2 linked regions of the Planctomyces sp. SH-PL62 genome follow. Each later gene encodes a partner of the first gene's protein in a complex. Links are inferred from orthologs where the notes say so. Each region holds a gene or a part of one and is shown on either strand. Other genes may lie near its edges.

What was found. The genes of interacting proteins can lie anywhere in the genome.
Region 2: the proteins of VT85_RS04085 (region 1) and mnmG are in contact, whole or in part, in a solved structure (PDB 9HIP), measured with the Escherichia coli proteins. The link is inferred for Planctomyces sp. SH-PL62 from one-to-one orthologs.

What each region holds. Positions count from the first base shown.
Region 1 is NZ_CP011273.1:1,042,509-1,046,172, reverse strand. What follows is about bases 338-3,242. They hold VT85_RS04085 (tRNA modification GTPase), read right to left. Parts: upstream 2,511-3,242; coding sequence 1,164-2,510; downstream 338-1,163. Other genes in these bases: yidC (membrane protein insertase YidC), read right to left, coding at 2,550-3,242; VT85_RS04090 (RbsD/FucU family protein), read right to left, coding at 607-1,041; VT85_RS04095 (tetratricopeptide repeat protein), read left to right, coding at 338-499. Outside these bases: more of VT85_RS04095, read left to right, coding at 1-337; more of yidC, read right to left, coding at 3,243-3,664. UniProt on the Escherichia coli protein: Exhibits a very high intrinsic GTPase hydrolysis rate. Involved in the addition of a carboxymethylaminomethyl (cmnm) group at the wobble position (U34) of certain tRNAs, forming tRNA-cmnm(5)s(2)U34.
Region 2 is NZ_CP011273.1:3,139,382-3,142,760, forward strand. The notes cover bases 383-3,370. They hold mnmG (tRNA uridine-5-carboxymethylaminomethyl(34) synthesis enzyme MnmG), read right to left. Parts: upstream 2,810-3,370; coding sequence 956-2,809; downstream 383-955. Other genes in these bases: VT85_RS12220 (response regulator), read right to left, coding at 383-394; tpx (thiol peroxidase), read left to right, coding at 3,006-3,370. Outside these bases: more of VT85_RS12220, read right to left, coding at 1-382; more of tpx, read left to right, coding at 3,371-3,379. UniProt on the Escherichia coli protein: NAD-binding protein involved in the addition of a carboxymethylaminomethyl (cmnm) group at the wobble position (U34) of certain tRNAs, forming tRNA-cmnm(5)s(2)U34.

The DNA.
Region 1 (3,664 bases):
CCGGGCCATGGGCCGCACCGACGAGGCCCTGGCCGACCTCGATCATGCGCTGCGGTGCGACCCGCAGCTCTCCGGCGCCTACCTGATGCGAGGCCGGTTGCTCACCGAGCTCGGCGACTTCCAGACGGCGGACAAGGACCTGGACGTCTACATGGGCATGCGGCCCAACGACGTGGAGGGCTACCTCCATCGCGGCCTCTGCCGGGCCTCCGAGGGACGCGACGTCGAGGCGATCGCGGACCTCCAGCGCGTCCTCAAACTCACCAATCACTCCGACTACGCCGATCCCGCCCGCGCCGCCCTCGATCAGCTCTACGCCAAGGTCCCCGACGCCGAGGAGACCGAGGCGCTTTCCCCGCCCGACGTCCCGGTCAAGTCCGTCCTGGACGCCCTGCCCAGGTATGAGGAACCGGCGGAGAGCGAGGCTCGAAACCGGGAAGAGGGCGGCCAGCCGGTCGATTCCACCGCGGCGCGTGACCGCACGCCTCCCCCCGCCTGATCGCTCGGCGCACGCCGTTCCACTCTCGGTGAGAGTCGACGGACGGGGCCCGCCCGCGAAAGATGCGGGCGGAACCTCGGCCTCGGTTCGGGACGGAAGGGCTCCCGTCAAGACGGCGGGATGATCCCCTTCTTGATGATGATGTTGCCGTACAGGGCACCTTCGCCGGTCGCGACCACGCCGAAGGTGGTCTTCGCACGCTCGTAGAAGGCGAACCGCTCGACCTGCTCCATCGCGATGTGCCGCCCCTCGGCGCTGTCGAGGATGCGCTGATAGTCGGCCCAGATCGGGGCCGGATCGCCGGGCTTGTCGAGACGCCGCATGACGGCGGCCGGTGCTTCGACGAAGCTGTCGAGCGGGAAGAGCTGGAGGATGGCCTCCAGGATGACCGGCACGCCGTGGCCGTCGGCCCGGACGAGCCTCTGGGCGCAGGTCACGGCCGGGAAGTTGGCGTCGGCGATCACCAACTCGTCGCCATGCCCCATCTGGGCGATCAGGTGCAGCAGCTCCGGGGAGAGGATCGGCGGGATACGCTTGAGCATGATCGACGTCCTGGCTGGAACGGAAAGGGGTCCGGTTCGGGCCGGATCGCACGTCGCGCGGACCCGGGCGCCCCCAGGATGATAATGCCGCCGCGAGGCCGACGCCACGAGGCCCCGCCCCTCTACTTGCCGATGCAGAAGCGCGCGAAGATCCGGTCGAGGACGTCGTCGGCGACGACCGCGCCGGTGACCTTGCCCAGATCGTCGAGCGCGGTGCGGAGTTCGAACGCGATCAACTCGTCGCCCGCTTCGGCTCGCATCACATCGGCGGCGTCGCGGATGGCGGCGGCCGCGCCGATCAGGCTGTCGCGGCATCGGGCCGAGGTGCCCGTCGCGGCGTGATCGCCCTCCCGGCCTCGGATCGCGGCGGCGAGGGCCCGACGTAGTGCGTCGATCCCCATCCCGGTCGAGGCGCTCGTGACGATCCAGGCCGCCTCCTCGCCCAAAGGCGGGCCCGCGCGATCGGCCTTCGTCCAGACCATCAGCGCGCGGTCGTCGTCGACCGGCAGGTCGACGGCCGGCGCATCGGCCGAGGCGCAGGCGAGGAGCACGTCGGCGCGTTCGGCCTCTGAGGCCCGGAGCCCCTGGGCCTCGGCGGCGATCGCGTCGACGGCCGCCTCGATCCCCGCCGTGTCGACGAGGTCGACGACCAGGCCGTCGCAGGCGCAGGGGCCCGACAGGTAGTCGCGGGTGGTCCCGGCGAGCGGAGAGACGATCGCGTGGTCGCCGCCGAGTAGTGCGTTGAACAGCCGGCTCTTGCCGGCGTTGGGGGGGCCGACGAGGACCACGCGGGGGTTCCCCTCGGCGCGGTCGCGGCGACCCAGGCGGTCGGTCAAGGCGTCGAGCGCCTCGGCTTCGCGGGCGAGCCGGTCCGCGAGCGCGACGCGGCCGATCGGGTCGACGTCGGCCTCGTCGACGAAATCGAGGTCGGCCTCCAGGTGCGCGAGGAGGTCCAGCAAGCGGTCGCGCAGGGCTTCGATCGGCCCGGCGACCCCACCCGCGAGCTGTTCCAGCGCGGCCTCGAGGCGGCGGTCGTCGCGAGCGTCGATGACGCCGAGCACGGCTTCCGCCCGCGTCAGGTCGAGGCGTCCCGAGAGGAACGCCCGGAGAGTGAACTCCCCCGGCTGCGCCGGCCTCGCTCCTTGCGCCAAACAGTGGGCCAGGAGGAGGCCCAGGAGCGGCGGCGAGCCCGGCGCGTGGATCTCTGCAAGTTCCTGTCCCGTGTAGGTCCTCGGCGCAGGCCAGAGGGCGACGTCGGCGGGGAGAAACGGGCGGAGGCCCGGCAGCCGGTATCGGCCCGAGACGACCACGGACCGGGTCGGAGTCGGGAACTCGCGGTCCGGCTCGAATCCGTCGAGGGCGATCCGCCAGGCGCCGGGGCCGGAGACCCGGACGATCCCGCGAAGGCCCGGCCCGGGGGCCGAGGCCGTCGCGGCGATCGGTTCTTCAGGATCGAAGGCCGATGACACGGTCGCCTCGCCCTCCGTCCGGGACGATCTCGGGGTCGATCATTTCCGACCCGGCCGGGCGCGGGGCTTGCCGCGATCGCGACGGTCGTCGGGGCGGTCGGGGTTGGAGGCGGGTCGATCCTTCCCCTTCGCGTCCTTGCCGTCCCGTTCGTCCACGATCTTACGGTAGGTCGGGTCTTTCCGGGCCTCGTCGAGCACCCGGTTCCAGAACTTGGCGAGGCCCCCTTCCGGCTTCGGAGGGGCGGCCGGCGCGGCGGGTCCCTTGCGGCCGTTGCCGTTGCGACCCGTCTCCTCTTCCTCGGCGACGGGCTTCTCGTGGATGATCTTGGGGAGCAGCAGACGCTCGCCGATCGACCACAGGCTGCTCGTGATGAAGTAGAGGCCCAGGCCGGAGGGGACCTTGTAGAACATCACGGCCATCACGACCATCATGTACTTCATGGTCTTCTGCTGCATCTCCGCCTCAGGAGTCGTCGGCGGCGGGGAGAACAGCTTGGTCTGGATCATCATCAGGCCGACGACCAGGATCGGCAGCAGGTTGAACCAGTGGCCGAGGAAGATCACGTCGAACGGGAACCGGAACAGCATGTCCGGCGCGGCGAGGTCGTTGATCCAGAGGAACGAGGACTGCCGCAGGCCGACCGACGTGTTCAGGGCCTGCCAGAGGCCCACGAAGATCGGGAGCTGCACCAGGGCCGGGAGACAGCCGCTGACCGGGTTGGCCCCGTGCTTCTTGTACAGGGCGAAGGTCTCGCGGGTGAGCCGCTCCTTGTCGTCCTTGTACTTCTCCTGGATCTCCTTCATGTGCGGCTGCAACGCCTGCATGCGCTGGGCCATCAGCGCCTGCTTGCGGCCGAGCGGGAAGAGGAGCATCTTGACGACCAGGGTCAGCAAGATGATCGCGATTCCGAAGTTGCCCCGGGTCCCGCCGAAGAACGCCGCCACCTGCTCGGTGAGGGCGTAGGTGAACGACAGGATGGGCGTGATGAAGTAGCGGGCGATGGTCGGGGCCAGGGGGATGATCCCCTTGCGGTAGACCGCCAGTTCCTCGGCCCCGTAGGGGATGAGGGCGGCCTCGGTCTTGGGGCCGGCGAACACCTTGAACGAGAAGCTCTGGGGCGTATTCGGCCCCACCTTGATCGGCTTGGAGCTGA
Region 2 (3,379 bases), 2.1 Mb from region 1 along the record:
GCTCGCAAACCGCCTGGCCGTTGATGTCCGGCAGCATGACGTCGAGGATGATCAGGTCGGGGTGGTACTCCTTGGCGAGCATCCCCGCGCCGAAGCCGTTGTTCACGGCCTTGTGTTCGAACCGGCCGTCGGTGCTGAGGACCTCGGCCACCAGGTCCACCACCGCCTGGTCGTCGTCGACGATCAGGATCCGCCGCCGCCCGCTCTCCAGGGCGTCGGTCGGGATGCCGTTGTCCTTCATGAACCGGAAGAGCGCCTCGCGCGGGATCCGCCGGAATCGCGAGCCGGGCACCCGGAATCCCTTGAGCTGGCCCGAGTCGAAGCATCGAATGATCGTCTGCTGGCTGACCTTGCAGATCTTCGCGGCTTCGCCCGTCGTGTAAACGGTCTTCATGGTTGGTTGAGTCCCGATTATCCAATCGGGGTCGAACAGGACTCGCATCACGCCTCCTCGGCGACCCTCCTGCGAATCCCAAAGCCCGCCCCGCTCGGCCTCCTTGCGACACGTCCCTGTCACGTCCCCGAACTCGATGCGGCGCCGACCCGACGTCCCGAGCCTATCAACGACCCGATGAAAGCCTAAGCGTTAAAATCTGCGGAGACTACAAAATTTACCGAAATTGCCGAGTCGACCAATTGTAAAATTCCGCCCGGGATTGTCAATCCAGGAGGAACCGGCCTCCCGGACCCCTCTCCCTGGCGTCCCCGCGCTTCCCTGGAGGCCCTGCACGGCCCGTACCCAAAATCCCCCGTCGCTTCCGAAGAAGGATGAGGGGAGGGGTGGGGGGGTGGTTGGCGACTCCAGAAGATCGGTAAACGGCAAAGACCCGCACAGCAAATACCGAATGCGGGTTTCTGTCAATCTCGGTTGCCATATCCGTCTGGGTATGGAGCGACGGCGATCAGGGTTTGCGAAGGGAGACGGGGTCGAGAGGTTTCCGGGCTCGGGGCAAGCTCAGTGGGCCCATTCGTCCACGCTGCCTGCGGGGTTGCGGCGACGGAGATGGATGAGCAGGGTGGCCAGGTCGGCCGGATTGAGGCCGCTGATCCGCCCCGCCTGGCCGAGCGATCGGGGCTGCACCCGGGCGAGCTTCTCGCGGGCCTCGGCGCGGAGTTGGGGGATGGCGGCGTAGTCCAGGTCGACGGGGATGGCCTTGTCCTCCAGCCGCCGGAACCGCTCGATCTGCTCGACCTGGCGTCCGACGTAGCCGTCGTACTTCGCCTCGATCGTCACCTGGGCGATGACGTCCTCGGCGTAGCCGGCCGCGTCGAGTTCCGGGTCGAGGGCGACGAGGTCTTCCCAGGTGGTCTCGTGGCGGCGGAGGTTCTGGAACAGGGCGACGCCGCCGCGGCGGGTGCCGTCGAGGCGCGAGCGGAGGCCGTCGATCGCATCGCGACGGGTTTCGAACCGGGCCCAGCGGGCGTCGTCCACCAGCCCCGCGCGACGGCCCAGTTCGGTCAGCCGGAGGTCGGCGTTGTCGTGGCGGAGGAGCAATCGGTACTCGGCCCGGCTGGTGAACATGCGGTAGGGCTCGTCGACCCCCCGCGTGACGAGGTCGTCGATCAGGACGCCGATGTACGCCGTCGAGCGGTCCAGCACGAACGGCGGCTCCCCCTTCACGCCCAGCGCCGCGTTGACCCCGGCCACCAGTCCTTGCGCGGCGGCTTCCTCGTAGCCGGTCGTCCCGTTGATCTGGCCGGCGAAGAAGAGTCCCGGCACGGCCTTCGTCTCCAGCGTCGCCCCGAGTTGCTCCGGCGGGGCGAAGTCATACTCGACGGCGTAGCCGTACCGCATGATCTCGGCGTGCTCCAGCCCTGGGATCAGCGGGATCACGGCTTCCTGCACGTCGCGCGGCAGGCTGGTGGAGATGCCGTTGCAGTAATACTCCAGCGTGTCGCGCCCCTCCGGCTCCAGGAAGATCTGGTGCGAATCGCGGTCGGCGAAGCGCACCACCTTGTCCTCGATGGAGGGGCAGTAACGCGGGCCGGTCGACTCGATCTGGCCCGAGTACATCGGCGCTCGGTCCAGGTTGGCCCGGATCAGGTCGTGGACGGCCGGGTTGGTGGCGGTGAGGTGGCAGGGGATCTGGGTCTGTTCGATGCGGTCGGTGAGGAAGGAGAAGGCGACGGGCCGGGCGTCTCCGGGCTGGACTTCGAGCCGGTCGAAGTCGATGGTCCGGCCGTTGAGCCGGGGGGGCGTGCCGGTTTTGAACCGTCGCAGCTCGAAGCCGAGTTCGCGGAGGCTCCCCGAGAGTCCCATCGCCGCCGCTTCCCCGCCGCGTCCGCCGGGGGTCTTGACCTCGCCGGTGTGCATCAGGGCCTGGAGGAACGTGCCGGTCGTCAGGATGACCGCCTTCGCCCGGTAATCGACCCCCCCCCGGCATCGGACGCCGACGATCCGGCCCCCTTCGGTGAGCAGGGCCTCGACCATCTCCTGGCGGAGGGTCAGGTTGGGCTGGCGTTCGACGGCGAGCTTGGCGAGGCCCTGATACGCCCGCTTGTCGCACTGGGCGCGGGGGCTGTGCATGGCCGGCCCCTTACCTCGGTTGAGGAGCCGGAACTGGATCGCGGCGGCGTCGGTGAGCCTCCCCATCGCGCCGCCCAGGGCGTCGACCTCGCGGACGATCTGTCCCTTCGCGACCCCGCCGATCGCCGGGTTGCAGCTCATCTGGCCGACGGTGTCGCAGTTCATGGTCAGGACAGCCGTGCGCAGGCCCATGCGGGCGGGGGCCAGCGCGGCCTCGACTCCGGCGTGCCCGGCGCCGACCACGACGACGTCGAACTGGTAGGGATCGCGGCGGACGGCCATGGGGGCGGCTCTCGGGTGCGGGCGTCTGGCGGCGGGGAACGTGAACGTGAACGAATTTCATCTTAGCCGCCCCCTCGCGCCGGACGCCAGATCAGGAGCCGCGCGCGGCTTGCACCGCCGCTCGCCCCACGGCTAAGGTGGAGGGCGTCCGAACGACACGACCCGTCGACCCCCGGAAATGAGCGAGAATCGAACCATGGCCGAGACGCGCAAGGGCGAAGTGACCTTCAAGGGCAACCCGATCGAGCTGGTCGGACCCAAGCTCAAGGCCGGCGACGCCGCGCCGGACTTCAAGGCGGTGGGCGCCGGCCTGGCGATCGTCACCCTCGCCGAGACCGCCGGCAAGCCCCGGCTGTTCAACGTCGTCCCCTCGCTCGACACCCCGGTCTGCAACAAGCAGACGAAGCACTTCGCCGAGGTCCTCAAGGAGCTGGGCGACAAGGTGGCCGCCTACACCGTCAGCACCGACCTGCCGTTCGCCCAGGCCCGGTTCTGCACCGAGGCCGAGATCGACAACATCCAGAACCTCTCCGACGCCCACGACCACAGCTTCGGCGAGCACTACGGCGT